DNA from 2 places in the Streptomyces sp. NBC_00019 genome. Region 2 is predicted to be linked to the other one. Evidence: riboswitches for the same ligand, from Rfam matches in the RefSeq annotation. Region 2 holds a riboswitch; the other holds the start of a gene.

Region 1 (7,104 bases), 1.1 Mb from region 2:
CTGGGTGCGGCTGATCATCTACATCGCGGTGGGGCACCTCTTCGCGGCCTTCATCTACCTGCTGTTCGAGCTCGGGGCCAAGCAGTAGACCCGGCGGCCCTCAGTCGAGGAGCCGCTCGCGCAGCCGGTCCCGGAGCTGCGGGGTCAGGCCGAGACCCTGCTCCAGGTAGGTGTCGACGCTGGCCCAGGTCTCCTCGATCGTCTCGAACGCGGCCTGGAGATACTCGGCGCGCGCGTCGAAGAGGGGGCCGAGCAGCTCCATCACCTCGGGGGAGTAGGCGGCGGTGGACTTGCTGCTGCGGTGCACCTTGTAGCGGCGGTGCTTGGCGTTCGACTCCAGGTAGTCCGCGACGATCGCCTCCCGCTCCACGCCGAGGGCGAGCAGCGTCACGGCGATGGACAGGCCCGCACGGTCCTTGCCCGCCGCGCAGTGCATCAGCGCGGGGACGCTCTCCTCGGCGAGGGAGTGCAGGACGCGGGAGTGCTCGGCGGTGCGCTCCTTCACGATCTTGCGGTACGAGGCGATCATCCGGTTCGCCGCCTTGTCGTCGCCGAGGATCTCGCGCAGCTGCTCGATCTCGCCGTCCCGGACCATCTTCCAGAACTCCGAGCCGTCCGCCGGGTCGCTCAGCGGGAGGTTCACATTGCGCACGCCCGGCAGCTCGACGTCGGGGCCCTCGAGCTTCTGGTCCGAGGCGTTGCGGAAGTCGAAGACCGTGTGCAGCCCCAGGGAGGAGAGGAACGCGGCGTCCTCGTCGGTCGCGTGCGCCAGGTGACCGCTGCGGAACAGCACTCCGTACCGCACCCGCCGTCCGTCCACCGTCGGCAGACCGCCGACGTCCCGGAAGTTGCGGACTCCGGTCAGCTCGGGCTCGGTCGACGGGATCTGCTGCGTCACGGGGGCTCCTCCCAGCCGGTCCCGCCGTCACGGCTCGTCAGCGGGCACCTCCTCGACGATACGACATCGGTTCCTGGGGCAATCAGTTGTCCACAGGCGTTGCACCCAGGGCTCGCGGCCATTGATGATGTTGGCACTTGAGCGCACCTGTTTGTATCTGTGAGGATTTGATGCTGGAGATCTCCGAAACCGGCCGTACCTGGCTTCTCTCCGGGCCTGCCAGCAGTTATGCCGTCCACCTCACCGGGGACGACGTCCTGTTGTACCTCCACTGGGGCCCGAGAATCGAGCTCGCCGACGCCGAGGAACTCGCCGCCCGCCCCCTGCCCGCCGAACGCGGCTTCGAGTCCCCGCTCGACGGTCGCGAGGAGTACCCCGTCGAGGGCGGCCCCCGCTTCGTGCGGCCCGCGCTGTCGGTGCGGACCGACGAGCGGCGCGGTACCGAGTGGACCTTCGAGTCCCATGAGACCTCCGGCGACACCGACGGCGACGAGCTGCGGCTCCGGTTCCGTGACGCCGGGCTGGCGATCACGCTGCACTACCGGATGCGCGCCGATGTGGTGGAGCGCTGGGTGACCCTGGACAACCAGGGGCCCGAGACGGTGGAGCTCCTGCGCGCCGACTCCGCCACCTGGACCCTGCCCGACCGCGAGGACTGGCGGCTGTCCCATCTGCACGGCCGCTGGGCCGCAGAGTCCCGGCTGACCAGCGCGCCGCTCACCTACGGCGAGAAGGTCATCGGCAGCCGCCGCGGGCACACCGGGCACCAGTACCTGCCATGGGTGGCGCTGGACACGGACGCCACCGAGGAACGCGGCGAGGTCTACGGCTGCGCCCTCGGCTGGTCGGGCTCCTGGCGCATCGCCGTGGCCCAACTCTCCGACGCGCGCGTGCAGGTCACCGGCGGGGTCGGACACGACGAGTCGGGTCTGCTGCGGCTGGCGGCGGGGGAGTCCTTCACGACGCCCGTCTTCGCCGGACTGTGGAGCGACGGCGGCTTCGGCGGGGCGAGCCGGGCCTGGCACGCGTACCAGCGGGCGCACGTCATCCCGGACGCCGACCGGGACCGGCCCGTGCTGTTCAACTCCTGGGAGGCCACCGAGTTCGACATCTCCGAGGAGCAGCAGGGCACCCTCGCCCGGCGGGCCGCGGCGATCGGCGTCGAGCTGTTCGTGGTCGACGACGGCTGGTTCGGCACCCGCACCAGCGACCGCGCCGGCCTCGGCGACTGGACGCCCAACCGCGACCGCTTCCCAGGCGGCCTGAAGCCCCTCGCCGACTACGTCCACGCGCTCGGTATGCAGTTCGGCATCTGGGTCGAGCCCGAGATGGTCAACCCGGACAGCGAGCTGTACCGGGCGCACCCGGACTGGGTTCAGCACCAAGCGGGACGAAAGCGGACGGAATTCCGCAATCAGCTCGTACTGAACCTCGCGCGCGAGGACGTCCAGGAGTACCTCTGGGGCCACCTCGACGCACTCCTGACCAGCGCCCCGATCGACTATGTGAAGTGGGACTTCAACCGCAGTTTCACCGACGCCGGCTGGCCCGGCGAGCCCTACCCGCAGCGGCTCTGGGTCGACCACGTGCACGCCTACTACGCCTTGTTGGACCGGCTGCGGGCCGCCCATCCGGGGGTCGCGTTCGAGTCCTGCTCGGGCGGAGGCGGCCGTATCGACCTCGGTGTCATGGGCCGTACGGACCAGGTGTGGACCTCCGACAACACCGACCCGCTCGACCGGCTCGCCATCCAGCACGGCTTCGGCCAGATCCACCCCGCGCGCGTGATGGCCGCCTGGGTGACCGACAGCCCGAACGCCATGCTCAACGGCCGGGTCAGCTCGCTGCGCTTCCGGTTCGTCAGCGCCATGGCCGGGGTGCTCGGCGTCGGCGGCGACCTCACGCAGTGGAGCGAGGAGGAGCTCGCCGAGGCCCATGAGTGGGTGGAGCTCTACAAGGAGATCCGGCCCGTGGTGCAGCGCGGTGACCTCCACCGGCTGCGACCGCCGCGGGGCGGGCTCAGTGCCGTCCAGTACGTCCTCGGGGACGAGACCGTCGTGCTCGCCTGGCTCCAGGCGCAGAGCTACGGCGAGCCCGTGCCGGCGCTGCGGCTGCGTGGGCTCGACCCGACAGCGTCGTACGAATGCCTCGAAACGGGCGAAGTTCACAGGGGTGCCGTATTGCTGCATCACGGACTTCACGTCGGATTGCGCGGCGACCTGGATGCGGCAGTTCTCCGGCTGCGTCGCATCTGAGTCGTCTGTCCGAAATTGACGCCTTCCTCATCCTTCATTCCAACTCGCTCTGGAATAAGGGAAGCTGTGAAAGTGCCACGTGAGGAGCGTCATATCCGTGACCGTGCGTCGCCCGTCATGTTCACGTAATTCCCGTTCTTTTCCAGGGGTTTTGCATGGCGGGAGGCGTGCGCAATTCACGCAGGGTGACCGGTAATTCTCACAGCGGATCAAGAGGAATGCATTCACCTGGAACCTCTCACTTGTCCCTTTGCGTCTTGCTCGCTTACGTTCGCCATCAATCCGGACGGACGCCCAATCCTGCCGCCGCCCGGGGACCGCACAACTCACCCGTGAACGGCAGGAGCGGGGGACCCACAGGTACAACCGCCTGTTCCGGTCTCCGGAACGGCTAGGGGTTAAGTCGCACTTCGGTGCGGCCGGGCATCTCCAGCCCGAACCCGACAGCTCACCTCGCAGGCGCCGGAGAGGAATTCGCCATGCCCGCGAAGGGTAAGCACCGCCGTCCGAAGGCCCAGCGCCTGACCCGTTCGATCGCCGTCGCCGGCACCGGTGGCGCCGCACTCGCCCTCCCGCTGATGGGCGCCGCAGGCGCCCACGCGGCCACCCCGCAGTCTGTTTCGGAGAAGGCCGTCCAGTCCCTTCCGGTCGCCGAGAAGACGGCCACCGAGAAGAAGACCGCGGAGAAGAAGAGCGCCGCGAACACCGCGACCGTGCGCACCTATTCGGTGCGGTCCGGTGACTACCTCTCGAAGATCGCCGACGAGCAGAATGTCAGCGGTGGCTGGCAGAAGCTCTACTCGGACAACCGCGAGGCCGTCGGTTCCGACCCGGCGCTGATCCACCCGGGTCTGAAGCTCACCCTCGGCAAGAAGGCCGCGGCGAGCACGGAGAAGTCCGCGGGGACGCAGAAGTCGGCGGAGACCCAGAAGTCCTCTTCGTCCGCCTCCTCCGAATCCTCCAAGTCCTCCTCGTCGAACACGACGACCGTGACGCAGAGCAGCGAGACGACCAGCTCCAGCGGCTTCACCCTCCCCGTGGCCGGCGCCACCGTCGGTACCCCGTACCGGATGTCCGGCAGCATGTGGTCCAGCGGCTACCACACGGGCGTCGACTTCGTCGTCCCGACCGGTACCTCGCTCAAGGCCGTGGGCGCGGGCACGGTCGTCTCCGCCGGCTGGGGTGGCGCGTACGGCAACCAGGTCGTCATCAAGCTCGCCGACGGCTACTACGCCCAGTACGCCCATCTCTCCTCGCTCTCGGTCTCGTCCGGCCAGACCGTCACCGAGGGTCAGCAGGTCGGCCTCTCCGGCGCGACCGGCAACGTGACCGGCCCGCACCTCCACTTCGAGATCCGCACCACGCCGGACTACGGCTCGGACGTGGACCCGCTCGCCTACCTCCGCGCGAAGGGCGTCTCCGTCAGCTGACGCCCTCCCCCTGTGCCACCGAAGGCCGGATCCCGATCCCCGGGTCCGGCCTTCGGTGTTCGCTCTTGCGGGCTCATGATCACTTTATTGCGTTCTTGTGGCACGGCTGTCCAAAGCGTCGACAGTGAGGGGAAGGTGGGGACACAGTGATCTCCGTAGCGATGCAAGCGCTTTCTATTCGCATCATCCGGAGGTCCCCGTGCCCGGCGTCGACCGACGCGCCGTCATCAAGGGCGCCGCAGCCGCGGCCGCCGCGGCCCAGTTCTCCTGGGCCCTGTCCCACACCGCCACCGCGGCCGACGCGGACGACACCGAACTCCGCTGGCTGGAGGGCGCGACGCCCGACGCCCACGCCGGCACCACCTGGGGCGTGCCGTGGGCCCGCGGGGCGTACCGGCCGGAGCAGATGTTCCGGCTGACCACCACCGCCGCCGGCGACGACGTCCCCGTCCAGAGCTGGGTCACCGGCCACTGGCCCGACGGCTCGGTGAAGTGGACCGCGCACGCGATCGCGCCCGGCGCCCCGAAGGCCTCCGCGTACAGGCTCGCGGCGGGCAGCCCGGCGGCCCCCGAGCGGAAGGTCACCGTCACCCGGTCCGGCGGCCGGGTCGAGGTGTCGACCGGTGTGATCACAGCCGTGTTCGGCGCCAAGGGCTCCGACACCGTCGTCCGCAGCGTGCGGCGCGGGTCGGCCGAGATCGCGCGGGACGGGAAGCTGGTTGCCCTGCGACAGGAGTCCGTGCGAGAGGGCGCCGACGTCGAGAGCTTCGCCGGCCGGGTCGAGAAGGTCGAGATCGAGCAGGACGGTCCGGTCCGGGCCGTCGTCCGCGTCGAGGGCCGGCACCGCAAGGGCGGCCGGAACTGGCTGCCGTACACCCTGCGCTTCCCCTTCTTCGCCGGCGCGGACTCCTTCCGCCTCGTGCACACCTTCGTCTGGGACGGCGAGCAGAAGCCCGGCTCCGACCAGGGCGACTTCCTGCGCGGCCTCGGTGTCCGCTTCACCGTGCCGCTCGGCGATCAGCCCTACGACCGGCACATACGGTTCGCCGACTCCGACGGCGGACTGTTCGGCGAGGCCGTCCAGGGCATCACGGGGCTGCGACGCGACCCGGGCGCGGCGGTCCGCGGCGCCCAGATCGCCGGGGAGAAGCTGCCCGACACCGCCACCTGGGACACCCGCGTCTCCAGCCGCCTCGCCTACATCCCGACCTGGGGCGACTACACACTCACCCAGCCCAACGCCGACGGCTACACCGTCCGCAAGCGCACCAAGGCGGGTTACGGCTGGATCCACGCGGCCGCCGGGCGGCGCGCCGGCGGCTTCGGCTACGTCGGTGGCGCGAGCGGCGGACTCTCCTTCGGCCTCAGGGACTTCTGGCAGCGCCACCCGGCCCAGCTCGACGTACGCGGGGCTGCGGGGGACGCCGCCGAGGCCACCGTATGGCTGTACTCGCCCGAGGCGCTCCCGCTCGACCTGCGCTTCTACCACGACGGGCTGGGGCAGGACACGTACGAGAAGCAGTCCGACGGCGGTCTGGAGATCACCTACGAGGACTACGAGCCCGGCTTCGGTACGCCGTACGGCATCGCACGGACCAGTGAACTGATTTTCTGGGCCGTGGAGAAGACGCCGTCGGCCGGTGTGCTCGCCGCGCAGGCCGCCGCCACCGCGACGCCGCCGCTTCTCACCGCCACGCCTCAACGGCTGTACGCGGCCGGGGTGTTCGGGGACTGGGCGCCCGTCGACCGTTCCGGCAAGGCTCGGACGGTCGTCGAGGATCGCCTCGACGAGCTGTTCGCCTACTACGTCGGCCAACGCGAGCAGCACCGCTGGTACGGCTTCCTGGACTACGGCGACGTCCAGCACACCTACGACAACGACCGGCACGTCTGGCGTTACGACATCGGCGGATTCGCCTGGGACAACTCGGAGTTGGGCACCGACCTGTGGCTCTGGTACCACTTCCTGCGCACCGGCTCCGCCGAGGTCTTCCGGTTCGCGGAGGCCATGACCCGGCACACCGGCGAGGTCGATGTCTACCACCTCGGCAAGTGGGCGGGCCTCGGCACCCGGCACGGCGTGCAGCATTGGGCGGACAGCGCCAAGCAGGTCCGTATCTCCACGGCCGCCAACCGCCGCTTCTGCTACTTCCTCACCGGTGACGAGCGCACCGGCGATCTGCTGAGCGAACTCGTCGACGTGGAGCGGACGTTCCTGGAGGTCGACCCGCAGCGCAAGGTCCGCACCGACGGTTGCACGCCCGGCGACCGGCACGCGCTCTCGGTCGGCTTCGGCACCGACTGGGGCGGCATCTCGGCGGCCTGGCTCACCGAGTGGGAGCGACAGGGCCCGAACGCCGCGAATTTCACGCACGTGGAGAAGTGGGACCCGGCGACCGAGACCACCTCGAAGATCTTCGAGCCGTCCGGTGTCGTCTCCGGCGCCCGCAACGCCACCCCGTTCTACGGCGACATCCTGGGCGACTGGCGCGAGGAGATCCTCGCCGAGACCGCCGACCAC
Region 2 (7,104 bases):
CGCCGCCCTCGACCGACTGGCGAAGCTGGTCTCCGAGGGTCTCGAGGAGCTTCCCGAGACCGTCTGATTTACCGGGGCCGACTGATTCACGGCACCACAGAAGGGCTCGTCCGAATTTATCGGGCGAGCCCTTTGTATTTCCCGCTCACAGGCAGCGGAAATAATCCCCCGCGAATTACTGCCTCTTTGTATACGGCTCCCGTGTTAATGCCGCAGGCTCGGCATGTTTACGGGATGTTGCGAGTTCCTCACACGCTCCGGCCGATCTCCCGCCCCGTTGAATCGGAGTCGGTGCACGGCTGTCGAGCGCTCCGTGTGCAGAGCCGTGACCGCCCGCGCGCGCTCTCCGTCGCCGCGCGCCACGGCGTCGACGATGGCGCCGTGCTCCGCCCAGGACTCGACCGGGTTGGCCGGGGCGTCCACGGCGTACATCCAGGAGATCTTGTGCCGCAGCTGGGTCAGCATCGAGGTCAGCGCGGGACTGCCGGAGGCCTGGGCGAGCGTCTCGTGGAACCAGCCGCCCAGGGACCGCAGGTCATCGCTGTTGCCCCTCCTGGCCCGCTCCTGGCCCAGCCTCACCAGACCGCGCAGGACCTTCAAGTGCGCCTCGGTGCGCCGCTGGGCGGCCCGCGAGGCACCCAGGGGCTCCAGGAGCATCCGCATCTCCAGCAGGTCGGCGGCCTCCTGCTCGGTCGGTTCGGCCACGCACGCGCCCGCGTGCCGCCGCGTCACCACGAAGCCCTCGGCCTCCAGGGTGCGCAGCGCCTCCCGGACGGGGACACGGGAGACCCCGTAGCGGCGGGCGAGGAGTTCCTCGGTGAGGCGGCTGCCGCGCTCGTAGACACCCGCGACGATGTCGTCCCGGATCGCCGTGCATACCGAGTGCGCCGGAATACGCATGACCGACCTCCGCTTTAATCCCCGTGAAACGTCGACGATTGACGTGTGTTCAGTGACTCTATTGCAAAGAGCGGGAATTTCCGATGGCAGGCCGGAATCCATGCATATTTTTTGGACAGGCGGGTGGCAAAAACGGCGAAACCCCGGCTCGGGGAGCCGGGGTTCCGGGAGATCTTGCGGTCCGTCGTCAGACGTTCACGCCATGCGAACGCAAGTAGGCGACGGGGTCGATGTCCGAGCCGTACTCCGCGGTCGTGCGGGCCTCGAAGTGCAGGTGCGCCCCGGTGACGTTGCCGGTCGCGCCGGAGAGGCCGATCTGCTGGCCCGGCGTGACCGTCTGGCCCACCGAGACACCGATGGACGACAGGTGCCCGTACTGGGTGTACGTGCCGTCGTTCATCTTGATCACGATGTTGTTGCCGTACGACCCGCCCCAGCCGGCCTCCACGACCGTGCCGGAGCCGACCGAGCGGACCGAGGTGCCGCTGGCGGCGTGGAAGTCGACGCCGGTGTGGCTGCCGGAGGACCAGACGGCGCCGCCGGCCTTGTAGCCGGTGGAGATGTACGAGCCCGAGATCGGGGCGACGTAGCTGTTGAGGCGCTTGCGCTCGGCGGCGGCGCGGGCGGCGCGCTCCTTGGCCTCGCGCTCCTTCTTGGCCTTGGCCGCGGCCTTCTCGCGCGCCTCCTCCTCGGCCTTCTGCCGGGCCTTCTGCTCGGCGGCCTCGATGGCCGCCTGCTGCTGGGCCTCGGCCTGGGCGTCGATCTGGGCGGCGACCGAGTCGCCGATGGTGATGACCGGGGTGAGGCCGGTCTGCTCGGCCGCGGGCTCAGCGGCGAGGGCCGGGGCCGCGAGGGTGCCGATGACGCCGGTGGTGGCGAGTGCCGCGACCCCCGCCACGTGGGCGGTGGTGCGCTTCGTCCGGCTGGGACGGCGGTGCTTCCCGGTGGCGCGCGTGAACGCCATGTAGTGGCTGGTCCTTTCCTTCCCTCTCGCCTACCGGGTTAGCTGACGGGTTCGGAGCAGGAAGGTCTCCTACGGACCCCCTCGCTGCACGCGCGGGCGTCCGATTCACCCCAGGGACTACATATATGTGGGTCCCCGGCTCCCCTGGCTCGCGCCGTACGGGGACTCGGCGATGGCTGTCCGGTGCCGCGGGCGCGGCGCACTGCCTGACGAACAGCCCGGATGACGCTAAGCGGGGCGACTTTCAATCCCCAAACGGATCAGGGTTTTTGTAGCGCATGCCACAGGGCAGACAGGCAACCTCTCCCCTAATTCGGACATTAAGGGGCCCTGGTGACACGTCAGTCACCAGGGCCCCTTCACGCGCGTGCCGCTACTCGGCGGACACGACGGTCACTTCACCGATCCCGAGGGCCTCCACGGGCTCCTTGATGGCGGACGCGTCGCCGACCAGGATCGTCACGAGCCGGTCCACCGGGAAGGCGTTGACGGCCGCCGCAGTGGCCTCCACGGTGCCGGTCGCGGCGAGTTGCCGGTACAGCGTGGCCTGGTAGTCGTCGCGCAGGTGCTGCTCGACCTGGTCGGCCAGCGTGCTCGCGACGGCCGCCGCGGTCTCGTACTTCAGCGGGGCCACGCCGACGAGGTTCTGCACGGCCACGTCCCGCTCGGCGTCGGTGAGCCCCTCCGCGGCGAGGGTGCGCAGGACCGTCCACAGGTCGTCCAGGGCCGGACCGGTGTTCGGGGTGTCGACGGAGCCGCTGATGGCGAGCATCGCGGCGCCCGTTCCGTCGGGGGCGGACCTGAGGACCTGCCCGAACGAGCGCACACCGTAGGTGTAGCCCTTCTCCTCGCGCAGGACACGGTCCAGACGGGAGGTGAGGGTGCCACCGAGGCAGTACGTGCCGAGCACCTGCGCGGCCCACACACGGTCGTGCCGGTCGGCGCCGATACGGCCGATCAGCAGCTGCGTCTGGACGGCGCCGGGGCGGTCCACGATGACGACACGGCCCGTGTCGTCGGCGGTGATCGGCGGCACCGGACGCGGTTCGGCCTGGGAGCCGGTCCACGAGCCGAGGGTGTCGGCGAGCAGCGCGTCGAGATCGATGCCGGTGAGGTCGCCGACGACCACGACGGTGCCGGTGGCTGGGCGGACGTGCTTCTCGTAGAAGGCGCGTACGGCCGCGGAGTCGATGTTCTGGACGGTCTCCTCGGTGCCCTGGCGCGGGCGGGACATGCGCAGGTCCGCCGGGAACAGGGTCCTGGAGAGCTCCTTGGCGGCCCGGCGGGAGGGGTTGGCCAGCTCGTGCGGGATCTCGTCGAGGCGGTTGGTGACGAGCCGCTCGACCTCGCTGTCCGCGAACGCGGGCGCCCTGAGGGCGTCGGCCAGCAGACCGAGCGCCTTGGGCAGCCGTGACGCCGGGACCTCGAGGCTCAGCCGTACGCCGGGGTGGTCGGCGTGGGCGTCGAGGGTGGCGCCGGCCCGCTCCAGCTCGGCGGCGAACTCCTCGGCGGTGTGCTTGTCGGTGCCCTCCGAGAAGGCCCGCGCCATGATCGTGGCGACGCCGTCCAGGCCGGCCGGCTCGGCGTCCAGCGGGGCGTCGAGGAGGACCTCGACGGCGACGACCTGCTGGCCGGGGCGGTGGCAGCGCAGGACCGTCAGGCCGTTGTCGAGCGTGCCGCGCTCGGGGGCCGGGAAGGCCCACGGCCGCGCCTCGCCCGCCTGCGGCCGGGGGTGGAATTCCATCGTGGCGAGCTCGGTCACTTGGCCGCCTCCTCGTTCTTGTCGCCGGCCTCGACGGTGGCCTCGGCCTCGGGGTCCTCCGGGGGATCCGCGTCCTCGGCGGTCTCTCCGGAGACGGGCTCGTAGACGAGCACCGCGCGGTTGTCGGGGCGCAGGCGGGCCTTGGCGACCTCCTGGACCTCCTGGGCGCTCACCTCGAGCACCCGGTTGACGGCGGTGAGGGCGAGCTGCGGGTCGCCGAACAGGACGGCGTAGCGGCACAGTTCGTCGGCGCGGCCCGCGACGGTGCCGAGCCGGTCCAGCCACTCGCGCTCCAATTGGGCCTGGGCGCGCTCCATTTCCTCGGCCGTGGGGCCCTCCGCGGCGAACCGGGCGAGCTCCTCGTCGATCGCCGCCTCGATGACCGGCACCTCGACGTCACCGGACGTCTTCACATCCAGCCACCCCAAGGAGGGCGCTCCGGCGAGCCGCAGCAGGCCGAAGCCGGCGGCGACGGCCGTACGGTCGCGGCGTACCAGCCGGTTGTAGAGGCGGGAGGACTCACCGCCGCCGAGGACGGTGAGCGCCAAATCGGCCGCGTCGGCGTCGCGCGTGCCGTCGTGCGGCAGCCGGTAGGCCGCCATCAACGCGCGCGCGGGGACCTCTTCCTCGACGACCTCGCGCAGCTGCTCGCCGATGACCTCGGGCAGCGAGCCGTCGCGCGGGGCGGGCTTGCCGTCGTGCGACGCGATCGAGCCGAAGTACTTCTCGATCCAGGCGAGCGTCTGCTCGGGGTCGATGTCGCCGACGACGGACAGCACCGCGTTGCCCGGCGCGTAGTACGTCCGGAAGAACGCGCGCGCGTCCTCCAGCGTGGCCGCGTCCAGGTCGGCCATCGAACCGATCGGCGTGTGGTGGTACGGGTGACCCTCGGGGTAGGCGAGGGCTGTCAGCTTTTCGAACGCCGTGCCGTAGGGGACGTTGTCGTAGCGCTGACGGCGCTCGTTCTTGACGACGTCCCGCTGGTTCTCCATCGACTCGTCGTCGAGGGCGGCAAGGAGCGAGCCCATGCGGTCGGCCTCCAGCCAGAGGGCGAGCTCCAGCTGGTGGGTGGGCATGGTCTCGAAGTAGTTGGTGCGCTCGAAGCTCGTGGTGCCGTTGAGCGAGCCGCCCGCGCCCTGGACGAGCTCGAAGTGGCCGTTGCCCTTGACCTGTCCGGAGCCCTGGAACATCAGGTGCTCGAAGAGGTGAGCCAGGCCGGTACGGTCCTTGACCTCGTGACGCGAGCCGACGTCGTACCAGAGGCACACCGCCGCGACCGGGGTCAGGTGGTCCTCGGAGAGCACCACGCGCAGCCCGTTGGCCAGGCGGTGCTCCGTTGCTGTCAGGCCTCCGGTGCCTGCCTGGTCTGTGGCCGTGTGACCCATGGGCATGTACGTCCCTTCGATCGCGGTGCGGTTGATCTGAACCGCGTTTTTCTGCCGGTCCTGCCACTGTATGCAAGCGTGCGGAGCGCCGGTGAAGTTCCCGGTGGTCGTACGCCGACAGCGAGATCCCGTAGCCTGCGGGCGGGCGCCGCGTGCCGTACGGGTGAACACCCTGCGGGACGGCTGACGCCGGGTCGTCGTCCGCGTTGTCAGTGCCGCGGTCCACAATGGTCCGCGTCAGATCCCGTTCACGCTTCAGCAAGAGTGAGCCGAAGGGGCGCGACCCGAAGGCGAGCGACCAGAAAAGAGGAGCCGGCAGCGATGGCCCGCCGAAGCACGAAGACCCCGCCGCCCGACGACTCGTTCGAGGAGAAGATCCTCGACATCGACGTCGTCGACGAGATGCAGGGCTCCTTCCTCGAGTACGCGTACTCGGTCATCTACTCCCGCGCCCTGCCGGACGCCCGTGACGGCCTCAAGCCGGTGCACCGGCGCATCGTCTACCAGATGAACGAGATGGGCCTGCGCCCCGACCGCGGCTATGTGAAGTGCGCCCGTGTCGTCGGCGAGGTCATGGGCAAGCTGCACCCGCACGGCGACGCGTCGATCTACGACGCCCTGGTGCGCATGGCCCAGCCCTTCTCCATGCGCGTCCCCCTGGTCGACGGCCACGGCAACTTCGGTTCGCTGGGCAACGACGACCCGCCGGCCGCCATGCGGTACACCGAGTGCCGGCAGGCCGAGGCGACGAGCCTGATGACCGAGTCGATCGAAGAGGACACGGTCGACTTCGCCCCCAACTACGACGGCCAGGAGCAGGAGCCGGTGGCGCTGCCCGCCGCGTTCCCGAACCTGCTGGTGAACGGCGCGTCGGGCATCGCGGTCGGCATGGCCACGAACATGCCCCCGCACAACCTCTCCGAGGTCATCGCGGCCGCCCGCCATCTGATCCGCCACCCCAACGCGGATCTCGAGACGCTGATGAGGTACGTCCCGGGCCCCGACCTGCCCACCGGCGGCCGGATCGTCGGCCTGGCCGGCATCCGGGACGCGTACGAGACGGGCCGCGGCACCTTCAAGATCCGCGCCACGGTGTCGGTGGACACCGTCACGGCCCGCCGCAAGGGTCTGGTCATCACCGAGCTGCCCTTCGCGGTCGGCCCGGAGAAGGTCATCGCCAAGATCAAGGACCTGGTCGGCTCGAAGAAGATCCAGGGCATCGCCGACGTCAAGGACCTCACCGACCGTGCGCACGGCCTGCGTCTGGTCATCGAGATCAAGAACGGCTTCGTGCCGGAGGCGGTCCTGGAGCAGCTGTACAAGCTGACGCCGATGGAGGAGTCCTTCGGCATCAACAACGTCGCGCTGGTCGACGGCCAGCCGCTGACGCTGGGCCTCAAGGAGCTCCTCGAGGTCTATCTCGACCACCGCTTCGAGGTCGTGCGCCGGCGCAGCGAGTTCCGCCGCACCAAGCGCCGTGACCGTCTGCACCTGGTGGAGGGCCTGCTCACGGCGCTCGTCGACATCGACGAGGTCATTCGCCTCATCCGCTCCAGCGACAACTCCGCGCAGGCCAAGCAGCGCCTGATGCAGCGTTTCTCGCTGAGCGAGATCCAGACGCAGTACATCCTCGACACGCCGCTGCGCCGCCTCACCAAGTTCGACCGCATCGAGCTGGAGTCCGAGAAGGACCGGCTCAACGCGGAGATCGAGGAGCTGACCCGGATCCTCGACTCGGACACGGAGCTGCGCAAGCTGGTCTCCACCGAACTGGCCGCGGTGGCCAAGAAGTTCGGCACCGACCGACGTACGGTCCTGCTGGAGGCGGGAGCGGTCGCCCCCGCGGTCGGCGTTCCCCTGCAGGTGGCGGACGACCCGTGCCGGGTGCTGCTGTCCTCGACGGGTCTGCTGGCCCGTACGGCGAACGGCGAGCCCTTCCCGGAGGACGCGGACAGCCGGCGCGTGAAGCACGACGTGATCGTCTCGGCGGTCCCGGCGACCGCGCGCGGTGAGGTGGGCGCGGTGACGTCGAGCGGCCGGCTGCTGCGGATCAACGTCATCGACCTGCCGCAACTGCCGGATACGGCGTCGGC

Evidence for each region. Region 2 has a riboswitch for cyclic di-AMP ahead of OHU89_RS36350 (M23 family metallopeptidase). Riboswitches for the same ligand answer to the same signal wherever they lie in the genome.
Region 1: another riboswitch for cyclic di-AMP. It lies ahead of OHU89_RS40935 (peptidoglycan DD-metalloendopeptidase family protein); the one in region 2 lies ahead of OHU89_RS36350 (M23 family metallopeptidase).

The regions. Positions count from the first base shown of each region.
Region 1 covers NZ_CP108302.1:8,848,793-8,855,896, forward strand. The annotation lists gene OHU89_RS40920 (DUF6126 family protein) at 1-88, shown strand, start outside; gene OHU89_RS40925 (tyrosine-protein phosphatase) at 101-898, opposite strand; gene OHU89_RS40930 (alpha-galactosidase) at 1,069-3,153, shown strand; cyclic di-AMP (ydaO/yuaA leader) riboswitch at 3,471-3,628, shown strand; gene OHU89_RS40935 (peptidoglycan DD-metalloendopeptidase family protein) at 3,633-4,583, shown strand; gene OHU89_RS40940 (Tat pathway signal sequence domain protein) at 4,783-7,104, shown strand, end outside.
Region 2 covers NZ_CP108302.1:7,717,273-7,724,376, reverse strand. The annotation lists gene OHU89_RS36360 (HPr family phosphocarrier protein) at 1-67, shown strand, start outside; gene OHU89_RS36355 (GntR family transcriptional regulator) at 205-900, opposite strand; gene OHU89_RS36350 (M23 family metallopeptidase) at 1,088-1,864, opposite strand; cyclic di-AMP (ydaO/yuaA leader) riboswitch at 1,877-2,046, opposite strand; gene OHU89_RS36345 (M16 family metallopeptidase) at 2,238-3,626, opposite strand; gene OHU89_RS36340 (M16 family metallopeptidase) at 3,623-5,017, opposite strand; gene OHU89_RS36335 (DNA topoisomerase (ATP-hydrolyzing) subunit A) at 5,333-7,104, shown strand, end outside.